Regions from separate parts of the Bacillus sp. EB106-04-04-XG123 genome, predicted to be linked through region 1. Evidence: predicted binding sites of a transcription regulator. Region 1 holds the regulator's gene; each other region holds the start of a gene.
What was found. Region 1 encodes LexA, which represses DNA repair genes until DNA is damaged. Its sites were predicted from a motif close to CGAACATATGTTCG; they were not measured.

Region 1 (5,324 bases):
AGAGTAGCACCATACAATTCGATTGCTTATATTACATTTGGCGGCTCCAGCTGTACAGGGACACTCATTGCTCCTAATAAAATTTTGACAAACGGACACTGCGTGTACAATACGGCATCGAGAAGCTATAGTGAAAAAGGAACCGTATATCCAGGTATGAATGATAGTACTGCGGTGAACGGTTCAGCAAAAATGACTGAGTTCTATGTGCCAAGCGGGTATATTAATACTGGTGCAAGTCAATATGACTTTGCCGTAATCAAAACCGATACGAATATTGGCAATACGGTCGGCTACCGATCCATCCGCCAGGTGACAAACTTGACTGGGACAACCATTAAAATCTCAGGATATCCTGGTGATAAAATGAGATCGACTGGCAAGGTGTCACAATGGGAGATGTCAGGTCCTGTGACGAGAGAAGATACGAATCTAGCATACTATACGATTGATACATTCAGCGGAAATTCAGGTTCTGCCATGCTAGATCAGAACCAGCAAATCGTTGGAGTTCATAACGCTGGGTATTCAAACGGAACGATGAATGGCGGTCCAAAAGCGACAGCTGCCTTTGTGGAGTTTATAAACTATGCGAAAGCGCAATAAAAAATAGAGCTTGTTTCCTTCATAGGGGACAAGCTTTTTTGTATGGATTCATTTAATAGAGGATTCATTTTTTTAACCTGTGGATTTGAGATTGAGAGCTACATCAATTTTTTCACATGTCATTCGCGAACCACTCATACATTAAAATGTCACATTTCCTTTAAGTCAAAACCATGCTTGAGATGGATGAGGAGGTCACGCGCTTTTGAAGATGAAAAGAGGCTGGATCGCTGCTGTCGCTTTATGTTTTGTGATATGGATGGGCATGTTGTTAGGTGGATTTGGAGAGAAGCAGGCAGCAAAAGGGACTGATCGATATGATCATGTCGTTCAATTTCCAAAGGAAAGGTACCCTGAAACAGGCAGTCATATTCAAGAAGCCATTCGAAAAGGGCATTCAGATGTGTGTACCATTGACAGGAATGGAGCAGATGCCCGCAGGCAAGAATCATTAAAAGGGATACCGACAAAACCTGGATTTGACCGGGATGAATGGCCGATGGCGGTTTGTCTTGAGGGAGGAAAAGGCGCAAGCGTTCAATATGTCAGTCCATCTGATAATAGGGGAGCAGGCTCATGGGTCGGGCACCAAATCAGCGGATTTCCTGATGGGAAAAGAATATTATTCATTGTGAAATAAATCTGAGGAAAAGGCACCCCTCGAGCGGGTGCCTTTTTTGTTTATGGCAGAGCGTATCCGAGCTGGCAGGGAAAAAAGATTCAGTGGTACAATCAATCTATAAGGTACAAAGACTGACAAGAAGAAAATGTGAAGGGACATTTGCTTATGGATAAGAACCGTGCATTATACGATTTTTTTATGCAGCATGCAGAGAAGCTGACTGAAACATGGTATGAATCAATTGAGGACGATGATCCAGAATCGATATATCGTTCAACAGATTCCAGCATCATTGCAGAGCTAAAACGGCAAAATCAAGATTATTACCAGCACTTTATACGAGCTATTATTGAAGACAAGACATATTTACATACTGAATTTAAAAAATGGTCTGAGGATTTAGCCAGTGATCCGAAGCATTTAAATACACCATTAGATTATGTCGTAAGAGAATACATGTCCAATCAAAGAGTCGTTCTGCATTACTTAAAAGAATTTATTAAACAGCGTCAAGGTGACATTGATATTGACCGCATTTTTTATTGGTATGATTTAATTTCCGAAGCGTTTAATATTTCAATCCATGTGTTTATCCAGCAATATGTGAAAAATACAACGAAGAAGCTTGTGGCTCAAAGAGATATGATTTATGAATTGAGTTCACCGGTGATTGTTTTAAAAAGCCAGATTGCGTTGTTGCCTTTAGTAGGTGATATTGACACAGCGAGAGCAAAGATTATTTTAGAAAATACGCTAAAACAGTGCTCGCAAAAAGGGGTTCAGCATTTATGTATTGATCTATCGGGTGTTGTCATTATTGATACAATGGTGGCTCATCAAATCTTTGACCTTGTTACGTCACTTCGGTTAATTGGAGTAGAGACGACCATTTCAGGAATTAGACCAGAAATTGCTCAAACAGCAGTACAGCTCGGGCTTCCTTTTAATGAATTTCGCACGGCATCATCACTTGCTCACGCGCTGGACCGCATGACTGAATTTTCTCCAATATAAAAACCAGGCCGATGAGAGGCCTGGTTTTTTATTTAGATGACAGCGTCAATTTGTGTGACTTTCCAATCTTTTTGTACTTTTTCGTACGTAACAGTTCGTTTTACTTTGCGTCCATCAAGTGTTGGGACAGTAAATTCATATGTGCGGACTGTTTGTTTCTTAGAAACAAGTTTAGGTGTGGCTTTTTCCCAATTGAGCATGTTATCTCCGTCACCGACTGGAACAGCCATTTTGCCTTTATGAACAATAAACTGATAATCTTTTAAACCATGTTTGATGGCATCTTGAGTGAACACTTGAGATAGGTAGCTGTTTAATTTTTTCTTTGTATCAAATGTTTTAGAAAGATAGTTGTATGTCATATCTTTATAGGTAAATGATTTTAATTTGTAATTAGAATGTTCTTTAATTTTGTAGCCTGACATTGCACTCCAAAAGTGTTCTCTTGCATCAAGGGCAATATGTAACGCTTCTTTATTTGTCAAAGCGGCTGATTTCTTGGAAGCGGCCAATGTTGTAGTTTGTAATGAGATCATAAGCATAATAGCAGTTAATAAAACAAATAATTTTTTCAAGGCAATTGCCTCCTTTTCTCAATGAAAACTTCTTATGTTACAAATGTTACAATAATTACAGTGATATTACAAGTATTAAATCTAAATGTTTTTTATTTCTTTTGTTTCTAATTATATAACGTTTGAAGGAGACAAAAAGTTTTCATTTTTTTTATTTTTCTTCTTAATGATTATTTAACCGTTCTAAAGAAGAACGAAACGTCTTTTGGAAAAATTTCTATTTAGACGTTTAACACACTTTTTTATTTATGACATATACTGTCGTGATGAATGTCTAAAGAAAGTGGTGTTTATTATGTATCATCCGTATGAAGGTGTGTGGAATGGGTACTCATATGATAGGCAGATGCAAGGATTTCCATCTGTTGGTATTCCTCAAGGTGGAGGGTTTCCTGGGTTTCCGATCGGAGGAGGTACTTGGCCAGGGCAAGGTTCAGGCGGACAATCTGCACCGCCGGCACCGCCGCAGCATATCATTTCGCAGTATCAACAAGCACTCTCGCAGCCACAGAGTATGCAGTCGCTTATATCTGGGCACGGTGTTGGCGGAGGTCATCAAACTGTACAATTTGCAGCGGGATGTAATAGAAGATGGACAATTGTGTTTTTGAGAAACGGTCAAGTATTTTTAATGTTCGTTCTTTCCTCACAGCCTTTTGGCCGAACAACTGGTTTTATATGGCCGAACTTTACATTTGGTTCCTTCCCAAGTTCAAGTATTCTTGCCTATTCTTGTGCATAAGAAAAAGCCGGTTCTCATCAGCAGCTGATGAAATACCGGCTTTTTTTAATGAATATTTCGAAATACGCCAATCACTTTACCTAGTATACTCACATTCTGTAAAATAATCGGTTCCATTGATGGGTTCTCTGGCTGTAATCTAAAGTGTGTATCTTCTTTATAAAAGCGTTTGACTGTCGCTTCATCTTCCTCTGTCATGGCGACCACAATATCACCATTGTTAGCGGTGCTTTGCTGACGCACGATGACATAGTCCTTGTCCAAAATACCTGCATCAATCATACTTTCTCCCATAATTTCAAGCATAAACACTTGTTCATCTGGTGCTGCAAAAGTCTCTGGAAGGGGGAAGTATTCTTCTACATTTTCAACAGCAGTGATAGGAAGGCCGGCCGTTACTTTTCCGATGACTGGAACGTTCATTACAGCACTCTTTGGAATATTCATTTCCTCTTCATCTAGTACTTCGATCGCTCTAGGTTTTGTCGGGTCTCTTCTAATTAAGCCCTTTGTTTCTAGTCTAGCTAAATGTCCATGGACCGTTGAACTGGATGCTAGACCGACAGCTTCTCCAATTTCACGGACGGATGGGGGATAACCCTTGCTTTTTACTTCATCTTTGATGAATTTCAGGATATCGAGTTGTCTTTTTGATAGCTTCGTCATCTTTTGCACCTCAAAACGTCAATTTTAAAGAAATTATAGCATGTTTTTCCTAACAGTACAAACATAGGTTCGAAAAAAACGTTTGACAGAAACGTTTGTTCGTATTTATAATGAGTGACAGAAAGAGCGAACACATATTCTATTAGGAGAGATGACATTATGAGGTTAAAAGAATCTATTATTTTTATTGGGGTATTCTCATTCATCGTTGGCATATTTCTCTCACTTATTGCAGTCACAAGCCATAATGATACAAATCAGTATGTTAAAATAGAGGTTCAATCAGGTGATACTCTTTGGGGGTTAGCTGATCAAGTAAACGACAGCAAATCAATCGACAAAAATGCATTTATTGATTGGGTTACCGAACACAATGATCTTGCTTCAACTGAAATCCAGCCTGGCGACATTCTTGTTATACCCGTCAAAAAAGAGCATCCAGTCGTATATCAGCTTGCAACAGTACAGTAGAAAGGTCGATTTTAGACATGAACGCAATCATTTATGCGAGAGTAAGCACTGTCAAAGAAGAGCAGGAAACCTCGTTGAAAAGACAAGAAGAAGAACTGCTGGCGTTAGCTGCCATGCACAAGATGAATGTGGTCAAAGTCATCAAAGAAAAAGCAAGTGGATATGATTTAGATCGTGATGGTGTGTTTGAAATGCTTGCTGCACTGAAGGAAGAGTCAATCGATGCCGTTTTGATCCAGGATGAAACTCGTCTTGGAAGAGGACAAGCAAAAATTGCACTTCTTCATTGTTTATTTAAAGAGAACGTAAAGGTATACAGCGTGTTTCATAGAGGAGAGCTTGAGCTTTCAGAAGCAGATGAAATGGTCATTGAGATTGTAGGAGTCGTCGAAGAATACCAACGGAAAATTCATAACCTGAAAATCAAGCGGGGAATGAAAAGGGCAGTTGAGCGCGGATATCAGCCTGAACTGAATTTAAGGCAGCAGGACCATGCACCTGGCCGTGAGCGTATTGAAGTGCCGATTTCAGAAATTGTTCGATTAAGAAAAAACAATATGACATTCGCCGAAATTGCCGCAACTCTTCAGGCATTAGGTTTTGACATTTCAAAAGCAACGGTGCATAG
Region 2 (5,324 bases), on a different contig from region 1:
ATCTGATATGAGATTGAGCTTTTTTTCTGCTGAGCGGTAATAAGCAATGGCACTTAAGTAATTTCTCTGTTCAAATTCAAACATTCCTGTGAAAAAATGAACATAGTATTCAAGCATATCCGTTAATTTCGTTTGTGAATGTTCGATCGTTTCTAGCAAATTCTTAATCTCTTCATCATTCGAGGCTTTCTTTGCCGGTTCAAAATATTCAAGCATTACCTTGTGGCGAAAATCCATCAGCTGGTAAAACAATAACAAGTTTTGATCCTGCTCCATTTCGAGGATTTCCTGCTCGATCTCCGCCTTCAGCTTCTCTGCTTTCATCACATGAAATCCGCAAATCTGCCTATACCATTCGTTTATTTTGATTCCAACCTGAGGCGATGACAGCTTGAGCTTCAATTCACTTTAGCACCTCCCTTCTCATATACGATACATGTTGTATTCTATCACATTTCCTCGAATGGAAGAAATATGAAATGTCATTTTTCGCAAAGTTTTCGGTATCCCGCAATAAACACTGCGAATGCCTATTTTTCGGCATTTACAGCCATTATTTTTTTATTTCCAGCTTGCTCATTTTGTCGAATTGTTTGTTGAAAAACTGCTTTTTTCGCTTCAAAAGATCATTTTTCAGATTAGACAACCGTGCCGTTTGATGAGATGATGAACGCACGAAAAAAACCCTTTCGAAAAAGGGCTTTTATAATACATCTGTTACTTGGTCCATATTCTCTTTGATCCAATTGACAGCTAATTCGAGCGTTGGAAATTCTTCCGTTTCAAATGTGACTTCATCTTGAAGAAGCCAAACGTCCTTTTTCACCGAATCCATTCCACCTATTGACCAGTGCAAAAGGCTATAGGGATGATTGTTATTTAAAAACGACACCCATGTTTTATTTTGTGCCGTATTTTGTATCACTTTTAGCTTTTGATCCACTACATTTCCACCTTACTTTACAAGTATACCCATTCTCGGGCTGAGTATTTGTTGAGGACTTTTCAACATGAGTGTGTTGGCTTTTTCATTAAAATCAATCGTCATTTCCTCGTCAAAAAAGACCTTTTGTGCTGTGTGTATGTACAGCTTAAAGAGCTGATTATGCTTGAGCTCTTCCCATTCGCCTGTTCTTTCACCTGTGAGCCAAATCATTGGGACACCGCTTACCGCACAGCCGCACCCATCTGAATCATATCGAAGGAGCAGTTCTTTTGTTTCATGCGCTGCTTGTTGTTTTGTAAGGAACTCTGCTGCTGGTTCTGTTATATGAATATACATGCCGAACATCCTTTTTTCGTTGATTGTTACATTGTAACATATCAGTCATTAATTAAACATGTTCACGTCCTGCCAGCTCTTATGTCTGATCGTTTTTCTTTAACTGCTCTGACCAATTGTACGCTTCTTGTTCAATTTCTTTAATGAGCCCATCTTTTCCTTTCATATAACTTGCCATATCTTCAGGATATGTTTTTGCCAATTGACGCTTTTTATCGGCATAGGCTTTGGCACGATCAGGTGCAGCTTTTAAATAATCTCGGAACACCAAATGCCTTTTTACATCATCATGTCCAGCTTCATAGGCGTGAACGTGATGTGTTCGATTCAAGCCGCCTTTTCTAAAAAAACGTCTTCCCTTGAGTCCATTTTCTCCGAGAGGTTCATATCCAAGCTGACGAAACAGGTGGTTACATTCATCTAAGCGACTGATATGCTTCACCTCTAGCAAGATATCAATAATTGGCTTAGCAGCCATTCCTATGACTGACGTACTGCCAATATGGTGGCCATATACCCAGTTGTCGCCAACTATCTTTTTCAGCTTATCATGCTCATCTTGAAATTGTTTTGGCCAGCTCGGTTGGTATTCAATCACTTCCACTTTTCGAAGCATCAAACGTTCCATCTTTGTTAACATCAGATTGTTTTCCACCTGCAAACGATCCTTCTGTTTAAACCCTAGTTTTTCATAAAGCTTGATTGCTGGTATATTCGCTTCAGCTGTTGTGAGCTCAATTGTTTTTTGATGCTGGATGATGGATTGCAGGAGCGCTGTCCCGATTCCTTGATTGACATGATGTGGGTGCACAGCTAACCGGCTGAGGATGATCCGATCGTCATGCAGTTCATATGAAGCGATCCCTAACAAATGCCCCTCTTTTTCAAATCCTATGAAAATCTCATTTGTTTCTATTATGTCTTTAACCGTTTCTTTTAAGGGCGGTAAATCTTGATAGCCTATTTGTTCTGCCTCCCGCTGATATGCGGCCAATTGGATATGTAACAGCTCTTTTGCTTGTTCTTTATTTTTTTGATTCAGTCTAATGATCATGCTTTCGCCTCCAGCTTTTTCACAAATAGCACCCTGTCTTCATGAATGCCGTCGTAATCTGAAAAAACTGAAATGCCATCGACCGTTTTATCTCCCTTTTCTATCTGAAAACCGAGCTTTGTATGGTAAGCAATCGAGACTTTATTGACAGGAGCTGTGATGGCCTTAATCGTTGTTCTTCCTTCCTTTTCAGCCGCTTCATAAAACGCTTGATAGAGAATTTTGCCAATCTTCAATTTTCGGTGGTCTGGATGTACCCCCACAAAGTGAATATACGCTTCATCTGAATGCGATTGCGATAAAAAACCGACTAAAAAACCGATCAGTTCACCTTTTTCAACAACGACAAAACTTGTTTGCTGAAAATGTTCGAAAAATAGCTTTGGCAATTTTGCGCGCAAATCTCTGCCTCCCCACCAGCTTTGAATGACGGATGTGACCGCATAAAAATCTGACGGCTTCACTTGACGTATCATGATGGCCTCGCCCCTTTTCATTTTTAGCTGTACCGTTTCACAAAAAATCAACTGTTTCAATAGTCTACCTGTCTGATCAATTGTTTGTAAAGGTGATGTATCAGCCTTTTTTCCTTCAGCTTTGTTGGTTCTTCGTCTTTTCGCGGTCATCTCCTTTTAAATCTTCACACTTATTTCAAAAAGTTCACTTTTTATGCGAAAGATCCATTCTTTTGTTATGTTAAAATTGTTCATATAAGAAATGTAACAAAAGTTTATTGGAGATGATGATATTGGTTTGGATTGTTACTTCACTTGTTGTGTTTAGTCTTTTAAAGCTGCTTGTCACTTCGCTGCCTTCCGGTGTTGTTGAACGCCTTTTTAGTCGTTATGCAGTGCATGCAAAAGTAACAAGTGATCAAACAACGATGACGTTTCAAGGACGTCCACTCGATGATCAGCAAACATCTGAAATTATTCAACATTTTAATGATGCGATCTTTATTGAACGCTATTATATTTACCCTGGTGACGAAGAGCGTTTTCTTCACCCACAGGAAGGACCGGCGCCGCTTACCATGCAAACAAAGCTTGGCAAGCATGATGTGACCCTTTATCTGTATCATTACGATGACCACGTGGATGTGGTGCGGCAGTTTACTCATAAGCCTAAGAAAAAGCTAACGGCCTATCGTTTGCGTTCTGAGCCGCTCCAAACATCCAATAACTTGGCACATGCTTAAAATGGCTCATTTTACAAAGATGAGACGAAGTGGAGACACTTCGTCTTTTTTGTATGGATTTACACTCTTCTCTTTGAATGATTTACCAGTATCAATTTCACCTTCTGGCGGTTAAAATATATACAGAACATACGTTCTAAGAGGTGAAAGTGATGAATGAACGAGCCATTCTGCTTGTGGATATGCAGTCATTTTATGCGTCGGTCGAAAAAGTGGAGGCTCCCCATTTGAAGGATGTGCCGCTCATCGTCTCAGGAGATCCTGAGCGGCGGAGCGGAGTCGTACTTGCGGCCTGCCCGCTCGCTAAAAAACGGGGCGTACAAAATGCATCAAGATTATGGGAAGCACAGGAGAAATGCCCTGAAGCCGTCGTCGTACGTCCACGTATGCAGCGCTACCTTGATGTTTCTGTCATGATGACAGAACTGCTTGAACAATACACAGATCTTGTCGAACCCTATTCAATTGATGAACAGTTTCTCGATATTACGGGGAGTGTGACACTACTCGGTTCACCCCGCGAGATCGCCCAAAATATACAAACGACTATTATGAACCAGACGGGCATTTACGCACGTGTTGGCATTGGTCCTAATAAAGTGCTCGCTAAAATGGCCTGTGACCATTTTGCTAAAAAAAACACATCTGGTATCTATGAGCTTCGTGCAGACCAGGTGGCGGCAGATTTATGGCCGCTTCCGGTTGGAAAACTATTTGGCGTCGGCAAACGAATGGAGCACCATTTAAAACGAATGGGCATCAGTACCATTGGGACGCTTGCTACTTATCCGTTAGACCGGCTAAAAAAGCGCTGGGGAATCAACGGGGAGCTTCTTCAGCGAACTGCTTTAGGCCACGACCCTTCCCCGGTCACTCTTCACACACATGATCAGCAAAAAGCGGTTGGGCATCATATGACCCTTCCCCATGATTATGTGTCCTTTGAGGATATCAAAGTCGCCCTTCTTGAATTGAGTGAAGAAGTGGCAAGACGTGCGCGCTTTAAGCATTATGTTGGGCAAACGGTGTCTGTTGGCGTAAGAGGCGCTGATTTTTCTCATCCGACTGGATTTCATAGACAAATCAAGCTCCATTCACCCACACAGTACGGGACAGATATTGCAGACGCAGCCATTCAGCTATGTCAGCAGCACTGGGACGGCCAGCCCATTCGCAGTGTAGGCATTACTCTCTCACAGCTGCAGCCTGACAGCCAATATCAGCTGAGTTTATTTGATCACCATTTAAAAAAAGACAGACTCAGCAAAGTATTTGATGCCATCCATATGAAGTATGGACCTGCTGCGCTCTTGCACGCTTCGTCACTAACAAGCGCAGGGCAGGCGTATCACCGCGCCGAAAAAATTGGTGGACATTACAAATAACGGAGGCGAACAGCCATGAATCCCAATAAATTAACACCTGGATACAACATCATGTGGGAATCAAGCCGAATGATGCTCCCAGAGCACCGTGAACAGCTGCTTGCTCAAAAACGGAAGAAAAAAGAATACACGCCTCCTCCGCTGAGCACTGATCAGCTAGAGGAAATGAATTTTTTGATCACACAGTCGATTACAGAGGACCAAGCGATTTGCGTGACATATGCTGCAGCAGGTATGAAACAGCAGTTTTGGGGCTGGGTGAAAGCCATTCATTATGAAACGCAGCGCATCAAAATCGTCAATGATGAAGATGTTCTCCACCTGTCCTTGCAGCAAATTGCCGCGATTGATCTTAATTAAATGGTCTTTAAGTGATCGTACGAATCAGCAGATCTAAAAGACATA
Region 3 (5,324 bases), on a different contig from region 1:
TATTTAAGAAAGACAAGCGCTCTTTGATTTCACGCAAAATGAGCTGGGCAATCTGCAAATCTTTCTCAGACAACTCGATTTTTTCATAGAAATCAAGGGCATCAGAGACAGACAAATCGGTGATTTCTCCGATATGCTTGCCATTGATGAGAACCGCCAGCGTTTCTTTTTTCAGACGATATCCTTTACATGTCGGACATGGCTGATTCGCCATATATTTTTCCATTTGCTCACGAATATAATCAGAGCTGGTTTCTTTATAGCGTCGTTCAATATTACGAAGAACACCTTCAAACTCAATTTCATTTTCACGTACCTGTCCAAAATCATTTTCGTATTTAAAATAAATCCGTTCAGATCCGCTTCCATATAAAATTTTATCGAATAAATGCGATGGGATATCTTTCACTGGAATGTCCATGTCGATGCCATAATGTGTACATACGGCCTCAAGAAGCTGAGGATAGTATTGCGAGCTTTGCGGCTCCCATGGTGCAATGGCATGCTGACGTAAAGTCAGATCCTTATTAGGAATGACAAGCTCAGGGTCGACTTCTAGTTTGGAACCGAGCCCATCACAGCTCGGGCAGGCACCAAAAGGACTATTAAATGAAAACATTCTCGGCTCAAGTTCACCAATAGAGAACCCGCAATGCGGACAAGCATGATGTTCGCTGAATAACAGCTCTTCTTGTCCAATCACATCAATCATCACTCGGCCTTCACCCAGCCGAAGCGCGGTTTCAAGTGAGTCAGACAGACGAGCAGCCACACCTTCCTTCACCACGATACGATCAATAACTACTTCAATGGAATGCTTCTTGTTCTTTTCAAGCTCGATATCTTCTGAAAGGTCTTCCATCTCTCCATCGACTCTCACTCGTACATAGCCCTGCTTCCGAATTTGATCAAGTACTTTCACATGTGTTCCTTTGCGGCCGGAAACAACTGGCGCAAGCACTTGTAATTTCGTTCTTTCAGGATACTCTAAAATACGATCTGTCATCTGCTCAATCGTTTGTGACGTAATTTCAATCCCATGTATAGGACAAATCGGTTTTCCGACTCGAGCATACAAGAGACGCAAATAATCATAAATTTCAGTGACAGTACCAACTGTTGATCTAGGGTTTCGGCTCGTCGTTTTCTGGTCAATACTAATCGCCGGAGAAAGACCTTCAATGGCATCTACATCCGGTTTATCCATTTGCCCAAGAAATTGGCGTGCATACGCTGAAAGAGATTCAACGTACCTGCGCTGACCTTCTGCATAAATGGTATCAAAGGCAAGCGACGATTTTCCTGAACCAGATAATCCCGTAATGACCACTAGCTGGTCACGCGGGATATTCACATCAATATTTTTAAGGTTGTGGGCTCTAGCACCTTTCACCTCTATTCGTTCCATAGCCATCAGGCAATCATCCTTCCGCTTTTAGCTCTAGCAATAGATCTCTTAATTCTGCTGCTTTTTCAAAATCAAGCGCTTTTGCTGCATCTTTCATTTCCATCTCGACTTTTTCGATCACTTTTTCTCTTTCTTTTTTGCTCATTTTCGAAAGCTTTGGTGCTGCTTTTGTTTCGTATTCTTCCGAATCCTCATGTATCTTTGTTGCCTTAATAACATCTCGAATTTTCTTATGGATGGTTTGTGGGGTAATCCCAAATTTCTCGTTATATGCTTCTTGCTGTTCTCGTCTTCGCTTCGTTTCTTGAATCGCAATGTCCATCGATTTCGTCATATTGTCTGCATACATAATGACCCGGCCTTCTGCATTTCTCGCTGCACGGCCAATCGTCTGGATGAGGGATCTTTCAGAGCGCAAAAAGCCTTCTTTATCCGCATCTAAAATGGCCACGAGCGACACCTCTGGAATATCCAGTCCTTCACGAAGAAGGTTGATTCCAACAAGCACATCATATTTACCGAGACGCAAATCACGGATAATCTCAATCCGCTCAAGGGTCTTAATTTCTGAATGCAGGTAATTTACCTTGATTCCGATTTCTTTTAAGTAATCAGTAAGATCCTCAGACATTTTCTTCGTCAATGTGGTCACGAGCACACGCTCATTTTTCTCAACTCGTGAATGAATTTCTCCAATTAAGTCATCAATTTGTCCTTCAATCGGACGGACTTCAATAATTGGATCAAGTAATCCTGTTGGACGGATAATTTGTTCCACAACCTCAGGCGTTTTCTCAAGCTCGTATGGACCAGGCGTTGCTGATACATGAACGATATGATTGATATGCTTTTCAAACTCATCAAAGGTGAGCGGTCTGTTATCAAGTGCTGATGGCAGGCGGAATCCGTGATCAACCAACACTTGCTTTCTCGCTTGGTCCCCGTTGTACATGGCACGGATTTGCGGAATCGTCACATGCGATTCATCGACAACAATCATAAAGTCATCTGGGAAATAATCAAGCAGTGTGTAAGGTGTTGAACCAGGAGGACGCAAGGTCAGATGTCTTGAATAATTCTCGATTCCTGAACAAAAACCCATCTCTCTCATCATCTCAAGGTCATATCTTGTCCGCTGCTCAAGGCGCTGCGCCTCAAGTAATTTTCCATTTTCGCGAAGCTTTTCGAGCTGTTCTTCTAGCTCTTGTTCAATATTGATAATGGCTTTTTCCATTTTTTCTTCTCTTGTGACGAAGTGAGATGCTGGGAAAATGGCCACATGATCACGATCACCAAGTATTTCTCCAGTCAACGCATCCACTTCACGAATACGTTCAATTTCATCACCGAAAAACTCCACTCTGATACAATGCTCATCTCGTGAAGCAGGAAAAATCTCAACGACGTCTCCTCTGACTCGGAAGGTTCCGCGCTGAAAATCTATATCATTACGAGAATACTGAATATCCACCAGCTTACGAAGGAGCTGATTGCGTTCAATCTCCATTTCAGTGCGCAAAGACAGTACAAGCTCTCTGTATTCCTCTGGCGAACCTAAGCCATAAATACAGGACACACTGGCAATGATGATGACATCCCTTCTCTCAAATAACGAGGACGTAGCCGAGTGTCTCAGCTTATCAATCTCATCATTGATGCTGGCATCTTTCTCAATAAATGTATCGGTCTGAGGTACATATGCCTCTGGCTGATAATAATCATAGTAACTCACAAAATATTCAACAGCATTATTCGGGAAAAATTCCTTGAATTCGCTGTATAACTGACCGGCAAGTGTCTTATTATGCGCAATGACAAGAGTCGGTTTGTTCACTTCTTTGATCAGGTTGGAGACAGTAAAGGTCTTTCCCGTACCTGTAGCACCTAACAGCGTTTGATGCTGTTTCCCCTGATGGATCCCCTCAACAAGCTTTTCAATCGCCTTTGGCTGATCTCCTTGGGGCTGATAGTTAGAAACTAATTCAAAGCGGTCACTCACATCAAAGCCTCCGTTTCGTTACGAAATCTATCTAATGAATATATTATCATAAAAGAACACAAAAATACGAACTAAAGTTCGGCTCTCACTTGATTTTTATTTCCAATACAGTCATACCCTCTCTCCCTTGGCAAATAACCCTCTTAAGAAAACCTTCCTTTCAGTATGGAACATTTTGGAGTGAGATATTCGATGAGCAGAAAAAGAAAGCTGTGCTTACTAGAAATCGTAAGCACAGCTCTTGTTTAAAACATGTCAGCTTTCAGCATTGAGATAACATCATTGATGTTTTTCAGCTTTTTCTCTCTTTTCGATTTCTTTTTTAGCCATAAACAAAGCCCCAGCTACTAAAGAAATAATATCTAATCCCACAATAAAGTAGGTTTCTGTATAGCCTTTCATATACGAAGCAAATAAAAGCGCTGCTGTTAACGCAATGCCTACGTAATGATTATAAGTAACCTTTGAAAATAAAATAACGAGCAGGAAAGGAAAAACTAGTGCAAATATGGCTTTTGTAATCACAAAAACCCTCCCTCTTCATGGTCTACTTCCTTGATTATAGTAAAGATTGGCATATTGAACAATTCACAGTTTTCAATTTTGCCTTTTTTCTTCATGTTCGGAGACTTTTGTTTTAGAAATAGCAGAAAATTAGTGAGATTGTCCCCTTTGTAAAGATAGGTCTTTCCGTCTTTGACAATAACATCCAATCAATTCTATGATTAAAATGATAGTGCGCACTATCATTTTGAAAAATAGAGAGACATACAAATCATTGGCTATTTGGATAAGGGGGCATTCCCATGTATTCAGTTTTATTTCATGCGGCTGAAGAATCCGCATCACTCGCAGGGGCAAAAGGCCTGAATTTAATCAAATTAAACAATCACGGCCTGCCAGTCCCAGATGGATTTATTATTAAAACCAACAGCTTTGAAAGCTTTCTTTCATATCACAATCTGCAGCCAGCAGAACAAAACCTTTCTCAAAAAATCAAAGAAGCATCGTTTCCTTCACAAATGGAAGCAGAGCTGATTTCGTCCTTTCAATCCTTGCGGAAGACTTATCCCTCAGTTGCAGTACGATCCTCTTCTGTTGCTGAAGATCTCGAAGGCGCCTCGTTTGCAGGACAGTACGAGACCTATTTAAATATCAAAACAAATGAAGAATTTTTACAGGCGGTCAAAGAATGCTGGTCTTCTTATTTTGCAGCGAGAGTCACAGAATATAAGGAAGAGATGAATGAAAACGAGGAAGATATGCCGCTTATGGCCGTTGTCGTTCAAGGATTGATCCATTCTGACGTCTCCGGTGTCATCTTTAGTGAGAACCCCATATCGGGGAAACCAAATGAAATGATGCTGACCGCAAGCTACGGATTGGGAGAAGCAATTGTCTCTGGTCTTGTGACACCAGACACGTTTATTGTAGATAAAGAGAACTTTTCGATTGAAAAAACACTTGGGGCGAAAGAGCTACAAATTGTTCCTTTCCAAGAGGGTGTCATCGAGGAACCAGTAGCGGAGGAAATGGCTGGCCAGTTTTGCCTAAACGATGATCAATTGATAGAAATCGCACAAATCACAAAACAAGTAGAAGAACTTTACGGACATGGAGTCGATATCGAATTTGGAATTGCAGATGGGTCGTTTTATTTACTTCAAGCGAGGCCGATTACTACAGCTCTCCCAAAAGCAGTAAATGAAACAGCGGGTGCTTCTTTTCAAATAAAGCCAGATGAGCTGCAGGATTTCTGGATTTCAATGGATGATCATATGCCTGGCCCAACGAGCCCTCTTTTCTCAAGCCTGATCATACCAGCCTTAAAAAGCGGGATGAAGAAAAATGGAGAAAAGTATCAAGTACCTGATATGAACATCAAAGATATTAAGCTTTACAGAGGCCACTTATACT

Region 2: the regulator LexA is predicted to act here: its motif matches at 3,659-3,672, upstream of AC3WTB_RS11885 (DNA polymerase IV).
Region 3: the regulator LexA is predicted to act here: its motif matches at 3,475-3,488, upstream of uvrB (excinuclease ABC subunit UvrB).

The regions. Positions count from the first base shown of each region.
Region 1 covers NZ_JBYTDZ010000001.1:107,456-112,779, reverse strand. Annotated here, with positions in the region: gene AC3WTB_RS00600 (trypsin-like serine peptidase) at 1-606, shown strand, start outside; gene AC3WTB_RS00595 (sporulation protein) at 866-1,246, shown strand; gene AC3WTB_RS00590 (STAS domain-containing protein) at 1,394-2,242, shown strand; gene AC3WTB_RS00585 (DL-endopeptidase inhibitor IseA) at 2,275-2,817, opposite strand; gene AC3WTB_RS00580 (hypothetical protein) at 3,113-3,559, shown strand; gene lexA (transcriptional repressor LexA) at 3,605-4,225, opposite strand; gene yneA (cell division suppressor protein YneA) at 4,385-4,696, shown strand; gene AC3WTB_RS00565 (YneB family resolvase-like protein) at 4,714-5,324, shown strand, end outside.
Region 2 covers NZ_JBYTDZ010000003.1:266,799-272,122, forward strand. Annotated here, with positions in the region: gene AC3WTB_RS11855 (response regulator aspartate phosphatase) at 1-402, opposite strand, end outside; gene AC3WTB_RS11860 (YqkC family protein) at 704-943, opposite strand; gene AC3WTB_RS11865 (iron-sulfur cluster biosynthesis family protein) at 956-1,282, opposite strand; gene AC3WTB_RS11870 (GNAT family N-acetyltransferase) at 1,362-2,336, opposite strand; gene AC3WTB_RS11875 (GNAT family N-acetyltransferase) at 2,333-2,812, opposite strand; gene AC3WTB_RS11880 (YfmQ family protein) at 3,085-3,534, shown strand; gene AC3WTB_RS11885 (DNA polymerase IV) at 3,687-4,919, shown strand; gene AC3WTB_RS11890 (YolD-like family protein) at 4,935-5,279, shown strand.
Region 3 covers NZ_JBYTDZ010000002.1:372,139-377,462, forward strand. Annotated here, with positions in the region: gene uvrA (excinuclease ABC subunit UvrA) at 1-1,414, opposite strand, end outside; gene uvrB (excinuclease ABC subunit UvrB) at 1,422-3,407, opposite strand; gene AC3WTB_RS07370 (CsbA family protein) at 3,687-3,932, opposite strand; gene AC3WTB_RS07375 (PEP/pyruvate-binding domain-containing protein) at 4,214-5,324, shown strand, end outside.